One region of the Pseudomonas sp. WC2 genome, then DNA from elsewhere that is predicted to be linked to it. Evidence: predicted binding sites of a transcription regulator. Region 1 holds the regulator's gene; each other region holds the start of a gene.
What was found. The regulator sigma-54, encoded in region 1, starts transcription at its own class of promoters, with help from an activator protein. The targets are predictions, from matches to a motif close to ANTGGCATNNANNTTGCTNT.

Region 1 (4,278 bases):
AGCAAGCTCCCTCACTGGCGTATCAACCGCCTTCGTCGAAGTAGTTGTTGATCAACTTCACCAGCGCATCCAGCGCTTCCTGTTCCTGATGCCCTTCAGTGCTCAAATAGATTTTGGTGCCCTTGCCAGCCGCCAGCATCATCATCGCCATGATGCTTTTGCCATCAACCGTGGTTTCGGGGGTGCGGCCCACTCTGATCTTGCAATCCGGATACTGCCCAGCCACGCCCACGAACTTGGCCGACGCGCGGGCATGCAGGCCCAGTTTGTTGATGATTTCGATTTCCAGAGCAGGCATCGCGGTGTGAATCCTTTAGGTGAGGTCGCGGTGGCGAACCTGGACGTTCTTCAGGGTTTTCTGCAGGGCCTGACCCAGCCGTTCAGTCAGGTAGACGGAGCGGTGATGCCCGCCAGTGCAGCCAATGGCAATGGTGACGTAGGCGCGATTGCTCGCGGCGAAGCGCGGCAGCCATTTGTGCAGGTAGGTGAAGATGTCCTGGAACATTTCTTCGACCTCAGGCTGCGCCGCCAGATATTCGGCGACGGGCGCATCCAGACCGGATTGCTCACGCAGCTCAGGCTTCCAGTAAGGATTAGGCAGGCAGCGCACGTCGAACACCAGATCGGCATCGACTGGCATGCCGCGTTTGAAGCCGAATGATTCGACCAGAAAGGCAGTGCCGGGCTCCGGCTGATTGAGCAGGCGCAACTTGATGGTGTCGCGCAACTGGTACAGGTTCAGGTTGGTGGTGTTTATTTTCAGGTCGGCCAGGTCGGCGATAGGACCGAGGAGGGCGGTTTCATCGTGAATCGCTTCGGCCAGCGAGCGATTGGCGTTACTCAGCGGATGGCGACGACGGGTCTCGGAAAAACGCTTGAGCAGGGTTTCCTCGTCCGCGTCCAGGTACAGCACATCGCACTGGATGTGCTTGCTTCTGGCATCTTCAAGCAGTTCGGGAAAACGCGACAGATGGCTCGGCAGGTTGCGCGCATCGATCGACACGGCCACCAGCGGCTGCGCCAGTTCAGTGTGAATCAGCGCGCGTTCAGCCAGTTCCGGCAGCAAGCCTGCCGGCAGGTTGTCGATGCAGTAATAGCCGTTGTCCTCAAGGACATCCAGCGCGGTACTCTTGCCCGAGCCGGAGCGACCGCTGACGATGATCAAGCGCATGATTAGTGCCCGTTCTGCTCGTCCAGGACAACCTGATACAAGGCTTCGTTGCTCGAAGCGCTGCGCAATTTATCGCGCACATCCTTGCGATCCAGCATGCTCGCGATCTGGCGCAGCAACTCCAGGTGCGCATCGGTCGCGGCTTCCGGCACCAGCAAAACAAACAGCAGGTCAACGGGAGCGCCGTCGATGGCGTCGAAATCGATAGGGGCTTCAAGGTGCATCAGCGCGCTGATGGGCGAAGTGCAGCCCTTGAGGCGGCAATGCGGAATGGCGATGCCGTTGCCAAAACCGGTGGAACCCAGTTTTTCACGGGCAATCAGAGCCTCGAAGACATCTTGCATCTCCAGATCCGGGACTTCCCGGGCGATCAGGTTGGCAATTTGTTCGAGGGCTTTCTTTTTACTGCCGCCCGGCACGTTCACGAGGGAACGGCCGGGGGTCAGGATACTTTCAAGTCGGATCATGGAATGGGGGGTTATCGACCGGTTGCGCCCTGGAGGAGGCTTTGGGTCTTTTCCTTATGCTTTTTGAGTTGGCGATCCAGCTTGTCGGTCAGCAGGTCAATGGCGGCATACATGTCGTCATGCTCGGCATTGGCAACCACTTCTCCGCCGGGAATATGCAAGGTGGCTTCGATTTTCTGCTTCAGCTTTTCGACGCACATCGTGACCTGCACGTTGGTGATCTTGTCGAAATGGCGCTCTAATCGGTCGAGTTTTTCGTTGATGTAGGTGCGCAGAGGTTCGGTCACTTCCAGTTGGTGTCCACTGATGTTGACTTGCATACAGCTTCTCCTTCGTTGCCAGTGCATAAAGCGGCAGGCCGAAGAGCCTGCCACTGGAACGCTGTAACGTGGCTTACATCAACCGCTTGCGTTCGCTCGAAGGCGCGATCCCGAGGGATTCGCGGTACTTGGCGACGGTGCGGCGAGCCACCTGAATGCCTTGTGCCTCCAGTAAACCAGCGATCTTGCTGTCACTCAACGGCTTTTTCTGATTTTCCGCTGCAACCAGTTTTTTGATGATCGCGCGGATCGCCGTGGACGAGCATTCGCCGCCTTCGGAGGTGCTGACGTGGCTGGAGAAAAAGTATTTCAGTTCATAAATACCGCGCGGGGTATGCATGAATTTCTGCGTGGTCACCCGGGAAATCGTCGATTCATGCATGCCCACCGCTTCGGCGATGTCATGCAGGACCAGCGGCTTCATGGCTTCGTCGCCGTACTCCAGAAAACCGCGCTGATGCTCGACGATCTGGGTGGCAACTTTCATCAGGGTTTCGTTGCGGCTCTGCAGGCTCTTGATGAACCAGCGGGCCTCCTGCAACTGATTGCGCATGAAAGTGTTGTCGGCGCTGGTGTCGGCGCGACGGACGAAACCGGCGTACTGCGCGTTGACGCGAAGGCGCGGCACCGACTCCTGATTCAGCTCGACCAGCCAGCGCTCGTTGTCCTTGCGCACGATCACGTCCGGGACGACGTATTCGGCTTCGGTCGATTCGATCTGCGAGCCCGGCCGCGGATTGAGGGTCTGTACCAGTTCGATGACCTGGCGCAGCTCATCTTCCTTGAGCTTCATGCGGCGCATCAGCTGGCTGTAATCGCGGCTGCCGAGCAGGTCGATGTAATCGGTGACGAGGCGTTTGGCTTCAGCCAGCCAAGGCGTCTTGGCGGGCAGCTGGCGCAATTGCAGCAGCAGGCATTCGCCGAGGTTGCGCGCGCCGATACCGGCCGGTTCGAACTGCTGGATACGGTGGAGGACGGCTTCGATCTCGTCCAGCTCGATGTCCAGTTCCGGGTCGAACGCTTCAAGAATTTCTTCGAGGGTTTCGTCCAGATAGCCCTGATTGTTGATGCAGTCGATCAGGGTCACGGCGATCAGGCGATCAGTGTCGGACATCGGCGCCAGGTTCAGTTGCCACAGCAGGTGGCTTTGCAGGCTTTCGCCGACGGAGGTGCGGGTGGTGAAATCCCACTCGTCATCGTCGCTGCTCGGCAGGCTGCTGGCGCTGGTCTGGTAGACGTCTTCCCAGGCGGTGTCGACCGGGAGCTCGTTGGGAATGCGCTCGTTCCATTCGCCGTCCTCGAGGTTATCTACCGTCGGGGCCGTTTCCTGATAGGACGGTTCCTGGATCTCGGTGTTGGGCTTCTGTTCGGCGTTGTCGGCCAGCGGATCGGAGTTGTCGAAGTCGTCGCCTTCTTCCTGGCGTTCGAGCATCGGATTGGATTCCAGGGCCTCCTGGATTTCCTGTTGCAGATCCAGGGTCGACAATTGGAGCAGGCGGATGGCCTGTTGCAGCTGCGGTGTCATCGTCAGCTGCTGGCCCATTCTCAAGACTAGCGATGGTTTCATGGCAGGGGCTTAACACCTTATTCGCCGGCGCTATGCGCCATCCACTACAGGGCGCCGGGGCGCCAAACTTAAGCAAATTATATGCCTGAAACTGAAGTGTTTGCCTAGAGCGCTGTAACAATTAAAGCGTAGAAAAAGCTGCTTCATCGATACAGCACCCACGCAGCTCACTCGGGCACCATCATGCTTAGAGGCGGAATTCGTGACCCAGATACACTTCCTTGACCAGATCGTTGGCCAGGATGGTTTCTGCATCACCTTCGGCGATCAATTGACCGTCGTTGACGATGTAAGCGGTTTCGCAGATATCCAGCGTCTCACGCACGTTGTGGTCGGTGATCAACACACCGATGCCTTTGGCCTTGAGGTGGTGGATGATCTGTTTGATGTCGCCGACCGAGATCGGGTCGACACCGGCAAACGGTTCGTCGAGCAGGATGAATTTCGGCGCAGTTGCCAGCGCGCGAGCGATTTCCACCCGGCGGCGTTCACCACCGGACAGGCTCATGCCGAGGTTGTCGCGGATGTGGCTGATGTGGAATTCCTGCAGCAGGCTTTCCAGCTCCTTGCGGCGGCCAGCCTTGTCGAGTTCCTGGCGAGTTTCGAGGATCGCCATGATGTTGTCGGCCACCGACAGTTTGCGGAAGATCGACGCTTCTTGCGGCAGATAGCCGATACCGGCCTTGGCGCGACCGTGCATTGGCTGATGGCTGACGTCGAGGTCATCGATCAGTACGCGGCCCTGATCGGCCT
Region 2 (4,278 bases), on a different contig from region 1:
TTCCACTCCTTTGTGCCGGTTAGTCGGCTCTATATACCAATGGTTTGTACTTTGGACAGGGCGACGGAGCCCTTGCCAGCCAGGTTGAGCATCAGCTCGCCACCGGTCTGACTGATCGTCACGCTGTTGACGGTGGCCGGCAGGTAAGTGACCAGGTCCGTCGCGGCGCCGTTGATTGGCGCGTTGGCTTTGAAGGTGTAAGTGCCGACAGGAACCACAGTGCCCGACGCATCCTTGCCGTCCCAAGTGAAGCTGGCATCACCAGCAGCGCGGCTGCCCAGATCGATGGTGCGAACAGCGTTGCCGTCCTTGTCGGTGATGGTCACGGTGCCTTCGGCGATGGACGACGGGACACTCACCGTACCGGTCAGGCCTTTGGTCGGATCATCCAGTTGCGCGGTGTTGGTCTGCACGATCACGTTACGGCCAACCAGCGACGAGGCCTGCAGGGCCTGCGACGAGTTGTAGTTGCCGGCCAGCGAACTGACGGTGCTGTTCAGCGTGGTAATGCCTTCCAGGCTGCTGAACTGCGCCAACTGCGCAACGAATGCGCTGTTGTCCTGCGGATCGAGCGGGTTCTGGTTTTTCAGCTGGGTTACCAGCAGTTGCAGGAACGCGTCCTTGCCCAGCGCTTGACCGCCGGTTGCACTGTTGGTCGCCGACGCGATGCCGCCGGTGGTGGTGCTGCTGGCCGTCTTCGAGGAGTTGGCCAGGATGTCATTCATGCTCAGGGAGCTGGTGGTATCGGAAACACTCATGGCAGTCGCCCCTTATTACTGACCGAGGGTCAGGACCTTCTGCATCATGGTTTTGGCGGTGTTCATCATTTCGGCGTTGGTCTGGAAGGACCGGCTCGCGGAAATCATGTCAGCCATTTCTTCCACCACGTTGACGTTCGGGTAGTAGACGTAGCCTTTGGCGTCGGCCGCCGGATGGTTCGGCTCGTAACGCGCTTCGAGGTTGCTCTGGTCTTCGACCACGCCGAGCACCTGCACGCCCTGCCCCGCGGCGTCCTGGCTCTGGAACAGCGAGTTGCTGCCACTGTTCTGGCCGCCCTGGAACATGGTGGCGAACACCGGGTGACGGGCGCGGTAGGTCTGGTCGATGCTCGAAGAGACGGTTTCGGCGTTGGCGATGTTCGAAGCCACGGTGTTCAGACGCGTGGTTTGAGCGCTCATGCCGCTGCCGGCAATGTTGAAAACGCTGGACAGGGACATGGATTACTCTCCGCGCAGGGCTGACACCAGCCCTTTGAATTTGCTGTTGAGCAGCGTGAAGCTGGCCTGGAAGCCGACGGCGTTTTCCGCGTAGTTCGACTGTTCCAGTTGGGCGTCGACGGTGTTCTGGTCGATCGAAGGTTGCATCGGCGTGCGATACAGCAGCGATTCGTCGCCGTTGCCCAGACCTTCAGCTTCGATGTGACGGCTGTTGGTCATGTTCAGGGCAATGGTGCCGTTGGCGTTTTTCTGGGTCTGCGCTTCCAGTACTTTGGAGAAGTCCAGATCCCGCGCCTTGTAGTTCGGGGTATCGGCGTTGGCGATGTTGTTGGCCAGCACTTCTGCACGCTGGGCGCGGAAGCCCAGAGCCTTTTCGTGAATGCCGAGCGCTTTATCGAAGCTGATGCTCATGTCGGGAACCTTCAGGTGACCGGTTTTTCGTAACTGAGCTTTAGCAAGCGCCGTGCCAACGCATCAACCCCCCATAAACCGGGGCTTTGCCGGGAGTCGGCAAAGCGGCAATGCCAGAAAAGCGGCAACCGGTTTCCGCCGGATGCCGCTTTTCTGCCGCTTCTGCCTCGCAGAGAACACCACTGAACCCTGTGGTATTCGTGGGAAATAATTGGGGCATAAAAAAACGGGAGGCCTTAAGGCTTCCCGTTTTTTGTATTGCCGCTGCAATCATTTCGCCTGGTAAATAATCCCCGGGCTGCACTGGACCATCTGGTAATGATCCGGCAAACCGTTCAGCGCTTCGGAAGCGCCAAGGAACAGATAACCACCCGGCTTCAACGTGCTGTGAATACGCAAAAGGATGTCTTTCTTCACTTCAGCAGAGAAGTAGATCAATACGTTGCGGCAGAACACGATGTCGAATTTGCCCAGCGCTGCGTAGCTGTCGAGCAGGTTGAACGAGCGGAACTCCACGCGGTTCTTGATCGGCGCCTTGATCACCCAGCGACCTGGCCCTTTCGGGTCGAAGTAACGCTGCAGACGTTCCGGCGACAAACCGCGACCGATCGCCAGGCTGTCGTACTCGCCGGTCTTGCAGTTGGTCAGCATCAGGCCGGACAGGTCAGTGGCAACGATCTGCACGCCCATCTTCAACTGGCCAAGGTTGCTGCGCTCGAACTCGTCGATCGACATCGACAGCGAGTACGGTTCCTGGCCCGACGAGCAAGCTGCCGACCAGATCCGCAGACGCTGGTTGGGGCTGGCCTTGATCGCTTCGGGCAGCACCTTGTTCTTCAAGACTTCAAACGGATAGGTGTCACGAAACCACAGGGTTTCGTTGGTCGTCATGGCATCGACCACCTGCTCGCGCAAACCGCTGCGCGGCTGGGTCTGGATGCGCTGAACCAGCTCACCCAGGGACTTGATGCCTTGCTGCTCCATCAGTTTGTTGAGACGGCTCGAGACCAGGTACTGCTTGTTTTCACCGAGCAAAATGCCACAGGCTTTTTCCAGGAAGACCCGGAACTGTTCGAAATCCAAATTACCCGTAGACAATGATGCCGCCTCTTAAATCGTGTTGACCGCCAGGGACAAAGCGCCCCTAGCTGATATCTGCTGCTTTGATCCGGTCGACTACCCGGGATGCCAGGTCATCAGGACGGAATTTGGCCAGGAAGTCATCGGCACCGACTTTCTTGACCATCGCCTGATTGAATACCCCGGACAACGAAGTATGCAGGATGATATGAAGCTTTTGCATGCGCGGGTCAGCGCGGATCTCGGCCGTCAGGGTGTACCCGTCCATCTCCGGCATCTCGATGTCGGAGATCATCATCAGGAACTCTTCTTCCGGCTTCTTGCCCTCGTCGACCAGCTTGCGCAGGTAATCCAGCGCCTGCTTGCCGTCGTTCAGCGCGACCACTTCAACGCCGACCGTCTGCAGGCAACGCGTGACCTGCTTGCGCGCCACCGATGAGTCATCGACCGTCAGTACCCGCAGCGACAACGCCTTGGTCTGGGTCTCGACATCGACCACGCCCACCGAAATCGCTTCCGGTGTCGGCGCAACTTCCGCCAGCACTTTCTCGACGTCGATGATTTCGACTAACTGATTGTCCACCCGAGTCACAGCGGTCAGGTAATGATCGCGACCCGTGCCCTTGGGCGGTGGATGAATCTCTTCCCAGTTCATGTTGACGATGCGCTCCACCGAGCGGACCAGGAAACCCTGGGTCTTGGTGTTGTACTCCGTGATGATCACGAACGGGTTCTTCTTGTCCTTCAACGCCCCCGAGCCGGTCGCCATTGCCAGATCAAGGATCGGAATGGTTGCCCCTCGAATATTTGCCACCCCGCACACGACAGGACTGGACTTGGGCATCAACGTCAGTGACGGGCACTGCAACACTTCCCGTACCTTGAACACGTTGATTCCGTAGAGCTGCTGACCGTCGAGACGGAACAACAACAGCTCCAGGCGATTCTGCCCTACCAGTTGCGTGCGCTGGTTCACCGAATCCATTACACCAGCCATGCCCAGACTCCTACACCAACGCCAAGTGTTGTTGCGACGCACATTCATTGCTAAACGGCACGGCGCTTGCTTTTTAACTCGTATGAACGCTCAAACGACATTTTTCCGACACCTGACATCCCCTCTTCGCCGAGGGCTTTGCGCAGTGTCCGCCATTTGCTGCTTTTTAGCTGGCAGCCCTGCCAATGCTGATGCGGTTACCTTGCCTGACATGCTTATCGGCGTCACTCAGGGCTTTCTTGAGTTCACCGTAGAAGACTATCTGGCCACCAGTCAAACGGAAGGCCGCTACGAAATCGAGGTCAAGCAGCTCGATCCGCGTATGCGCATGCCTATGTGCGACAAGGAATTGACAGCCTCGCTGGAGAGTCCGGCACGTCCTTTGGGCCGGGTAACCGTCAAGGTTCGGTGTGAGGGCGGCTCCCCCTGGACGGTGTTCGTGCCCGCTCAAGTCCGGCTGTTTCGCGAGATTGTGACGACCACGCGGCCACTCAAACGCGCCGGCATTATCGAGCCGCAGGACGTGACCTTGCGTGAGCGCGACGTGAGTACGATCAATCAAGGCTTTCTGAC
Region 3 (4,278 bases), on a different contig from region 1:
GCCTTCAAGGCCTTTAGGGCAAGTGAGGAAGAGTTCGAAACGGTCGGACATGGTATTTCCAGAGCCTTTGGCTAGTGAATCGGCAACGCATTGCCGATCCGGTTTTCAATCAGGCGCTTTTCTAAAAGAACGCCCGCGTGGCACGAAGGTGTGCCGTTCCATCCCCGCTGCTCGGGTTAAAAGAGCTTAGATGCAAGGACAGATAAAAAAGTTGATGCAACAAAAAGTCTTAAAGCGACCCTTCGTCGAATAGTACCCCAGCGCAAACGTGGGTCATTCTCACTAAAGAATTAAGCCCATCATCCAGCGCGGGGCCGATCATACCGGGGTTTGCTCAATAAACATTGAATAAATACGCAGTTACTTATCGCTATAGCACCCTTTTCGTTACGTGCTTATGACAAAACGATCATTCCATCACTGTGACTCATTGGTTAGAACTGAGCACAGGTTGACGTCGCAACGGCGTCAACACCTTGGCTCGCCACGCCGGCAGCGAGCCGCACCATGGCAGGTTTTTTCTGCCAGACCTCAGTTGAGGTCAACGCGACACAAAACAGTCAACAAGTGAGGGAAACACCCTATGAGAAGACTTAAGCGTGATCCGTTGGAAAGAGCATTTTTGCGCGGATATCAATATGGCGTTGGTGGCAAATCCCGTGAGCTTTGCCCATTTACTCTACCGTCGGTACGTCAAGCCTGGATTAACGGCTGGCGAGAAGGACGCGGCGACAACTGGGACGGTATGACCGGCACTGCGGGAATCCACAGACTCAACGAACTTCACGCCGTCGGCTGACACAGGGCATTAATTCCGACACGACAATCTGAATTTGTAACGACTTACCATGCACGTCCTTCCCGGACGGCGGGCTGCGGCCCAGGGGCTCCTTCGAGGAGCCCTTTTTATTGCATGGGTTTTTGCGCCAAGCGCATAACCTGTAGGGAACAGTGTTGTCTATGGATCAGCGCAGGGCGGCGATGGCATCTACCGATTCGCGGATCAGCGCCGGGCCTTTATAGATGAAGCCGGAGTAGATCTGCACCAGACTCGCACCAGCGAGAATCTTCTCCGCCGCATGTTTGCCTTCAGTAATCCCGCCCGCGGCAATGATCGGCAAACGCCCAGCCAGCTCACCCGCCAGCACCTTCACAGTATTGGTGCTCTTCTCACGCACCGGCGCGCCGGACAAACCGCCCGCCTCGTCGCCATGCTCCATGCCTTCAACGCCAACACGGCTCAGGGTGGTGTTGGTCGCGATCACCGCGTCCATGCCGGTTTCGATCAGCGCCTGAGCGACCTGGGCGGTTTCTTCGTCAGTCATGTCCGGGGCGATCTTGATCGCCAGCGGCACATGCTTGCCATGACGCAGCGCCAGTTCGGCGCGGCGCGTGGCCAGGTCAGCGAGCAATTGCTTGAGCGAATCGCCGAACTGCAGGCTGCGAAGGCCCGGGGTGTTCGGCGAGCTGACGTTGACCGTCACGTAGCTGGCGTGGGCGTAGACCTTGTCCAGACAGATCAGGTAGTCGTCGACCGCACGCTCAACCAGCGTGTCGAAGTTCTTGCCGATGTTGATGCCCAACACGCCTGTGTATTTCGCCGCAGCGACCCGCGCCAGCAGGTTATCCACACCGAGGTTGTTGAAACCCATGCGGTTGATGATCGCGTCGGCTTCCGGCAGGCGGAAGATCCGTGGTTTCGGGTTGCCCGGCTGTGGACGCGGGGTCACGGTGCCGATTTCGACAAAACCGAAACCCAGTTGGGCGAAGCCGTCGATGGCCGCGCCGTTCTTGTCCAGACCGGCCGCCAGACCCACCGGGTTCGGGAACTCGAGGCCCATGACCGTCACCGGTTTCTTCGCCGGCGCCTTGCACAGCAAGCCGTTGAGGCCCAAACGCCCACCTGCGCCGATCAGATCCAGCGACAGATCGTGGGAGGTTTCCGGGGAAAGTTTGAACAACAGCTGACGGGCCAGGGAATACATGGGCGGCGATGACTCGGGCGGCGAAAAGAGGCGGCGATTATAGCCGGGCATCGACCTGCCGCGCGAGGCGCACGCGCAAATCGCCGCGACTGGCATATGCCTTGCACCTTCACCGCTATCAGCGCGCAAGCCAATGACGGCGTGCGGGCAAGGACAATGGCGTCGTCCCGGGTTTTGCCTGCGCAAAGTCCGCGGCGACGCTTTTTTTTGAGGTGGCGTTGGATGAATGAACCTTCGGTAGGGCCGCTGGCCTGGGTCAATGGCAGCGATGCCCCGGAAAAGACTGCAATCAACCTCGGCTTCATGGCCCTGAGCGACTGTGCTTCGGTCGTCGTCGCCGCCACTCAGGGCTTCGCCCAGCCTTACGGGTTAACGCTGAACCTCAAGCGCCAGGCCTCTTGGGCGAATCTGCGCGACAACCTCGTCAGTGGCGAACTGGATGCCGCCCACAGCTTGTACGGATTGATCTACGCGGTGCATCTGGGCATCGGCGGCGTCGCCCCGATCGACATGGCGGTGCTGATGGGCCTGAACCAGAACGGTCAGAGCCTCAACCTCTCCCACGGCCTGCAACAGCTTGGCGTGACCAGTCCTGAAGCGCTGGACCGGCACGTGCACCAAAGCCGCGCAAAACTCACCTTCGCCCAAACCTTCCCGACCGGCACCCACGCGATGTGGCTGTATTACTGGCTGGCGAGTCAGGGCATTCATCCGTTGCAGGATGTCGACAGCGTGGTGGTGCCGCCGCCGCAAATGGTTGCGCACCTGCAGGCCGGGCGCATCGATGGCTTCTGCGTCGGCGAGCCGTGGGCGGCCAGCGCGGTGCAGCAGGATCTCGGCCTCACCCTCGCCACCAGCCAGACCATCTGGCCCGATCACCCGGAAAAAGTCCTCGGCTGCACCCGCGAATTCGTCGAGCAATACCCGAACACCGCACGAGCACTGGTGATGGCGATCCTTGAAGCCAGCCGCTTCATCGAGGAAAGTCCGGAGAACCGTCGCAGCACCGCACAGTTGCTCAGCGCGCCGGACTATCTCGACGCGCCGCTGTCGTGCATCGAGCCGCGCTTTCTCGGCGACTACGCCGATGGCCTCGGCAATCGCTGGCAGGATCCCCACGCCTTGCGCTTTCACGGCAATGGCGAAGTGAATCTGCCGTATTTGTCCGACGGCATGTGGTTCATGACCCAATTCCGTCGCTGGGGTTTGTTGCGTGAGGATCCGGACTACCTCGCCGTGGCCCGTCAGGTTCAGCAACTCGAGCTCTATCGCGAGGCCGCCACGGCGGTCGGTGTTGCTGCCTGGGGCACGGACATGCGCAGCAGCCAGCTGCTCGACGGCAAAATCTGGGACGGCAGCGATCCGGCCGGTTATGCGCGCAGTTTCAAGCTGCACGCGATGAGCGACGACGTCGCCCATCTCGCCCGCCGCTGACAGGAGACCGCGAACATGTTGCGCATTCTGCTGATCAACGACACAGCAAAAAAAGTCGGACGCCTGAAAGCGGCGCTGACCGAGGCCGGTTTCGAGGTCATCGACGAATCCGGCCTGACCATCGACCTGCCCGCGCGCGTCGAAACGGTGCGCCCGGACGTGATCCTGATCGATACCGAGTCACCCAGCCGCGATGTCATGGAACAAGTGGTGCTGGTCAGCCGCGACCAACCCCGGCCAATCGTGATGTTTACCGATGAGCATGACCCGGGAGTGATGCGTCAGGCGATCAAGTCCGGGGTCAGTGCCTACATCGTCGAAGGCATTCACGCACAGCGTTTGCAGCCAATTCTCGATGTGGCGATGGCGCGTTTTGAAAGTGATCAGGCGCTGCGTGCGCAGTTGCAGGCACGGGATCAGCAACTGGCTGAGCGCAAGCGGATCGAGCTGGCCAAGGGGTTGTTGATGAAGATGAAGGATTGCAACGAGGAAGAGGCTTACACGCTGATGCGGCGGCAGGCGATGAGCCGGCAGCAGAAATTGATTCAGGTGGCCGAACAAATCATTGCCATGAGTGAGCTGCTCGGCTGAGGTTTTGCTGGGCCTGCACGGGCCTCATCGCTGGCAAGCCAGCTCCCACAGGATTTGTGAACACCACAGAACCTGTGAGAGCTGGCTTGCCAGCGATTGGCCGCACCTCGGTTTCAACCTGTTGGCACAAATCTCGCTATGTAAAACCCACAGGTAACCAACGGCGGTTGCCCCACCCACGACAAAGACGTCGCTCACCCGTTCGCCCCACCCGGCGATTCAGGTAGCGGCGTTTTTGCGTTTTGGCCCCACAGACCGGGGCCGGTGG

Region 2: the regulator sigma-54 is predicted to act here: its motif matches at 1,669-1,688, upstream of flgB (flagellar basal body rod protein FlgB).
Region 3: the regulator sigma-54 is predicted to act here: its motif matches at 2,074-2,093, upstream of ACQ4OE_RS21015 (CmpA/NrtA family ABC transporter substrate-binding protein).

The regions. Positions count from the first base shown of each region.
Region 1 is NZ_JBOBDR010000007.1:216,264-220,541, reverse strand. It holds gene ACQ4OE_RS11160 (HPr family phosphocarrier protein) at 23-298, opposite strand; gene rapZ (RNase adapter RapZ) at 314-1,171, opposite strand; gene ptsN (PTS IIA-like nitrogen regulatory protein PtsN) at 1,174-1,638, opposite strand; gene hpf (ribosome hibernation-promoting factor, HPF/YfiA family) at 1,650-1,958, opposite strand; gene ACQ4OE_RS11140 (RNA polymerase factor sigma-54) at 2,032-3,525, opposite strand; gene lptB (LPS export ABC transporter ATP-binding protein) at 3,713-4,278, opposite strand, start outside.
Region 2 is NZ_JBOBDR010000033.1:7,702-11,979, forward strand. It holds gene flgD (flagellar hook assembly protein FlgD) at 30-758, opposite strand; gene flgC (flagellar basal body rod protein FlgC) at 774-1,217, opposite strand; gene flgB (flagellar basal body rod protein FlgB) at 1,221-1,628, opposite strand; gene cheR (protein-glutamate O-methyltransferase CheR) at 1,899-2,726, opposite strand; gene ACQ4OE_RS26435 (chemotaxis protein CheV) at 2,773-3,705, opposite strand; gene flgA (flagellar basal body P-ring formation chaperone FlgA) at 3,788-4,278, shown strand, end outside.
Region 3 is NZ_JBOBDR010000018.1:44,634-48,911, reverse strand. It holds gene rlmKL (bifunctional 23S rRNA (guanine(2069)-N(7))-methyltransferase RlmK/23S rRNA (guanine(2445)-N(2))-methyltransferase RlmL) at 1-51, opposite strand, end outside; gene rmf (ribosome modulation factor) at 584-799, shown strand; gene ACQ4OE_RS21020 (quinone-dependent dihydroorotate dehydrogenase) at 966-1,985, opposite strand; gene ACQ4OE_RS21015 (CmpA/NrtA family ABC transporter substrate-binding protein) at 2,208-3,419, shown strand; gene ACQ4OE_RS21010 (ANTAR domain-containing response regulator) at 3,435-4,010, shown strand.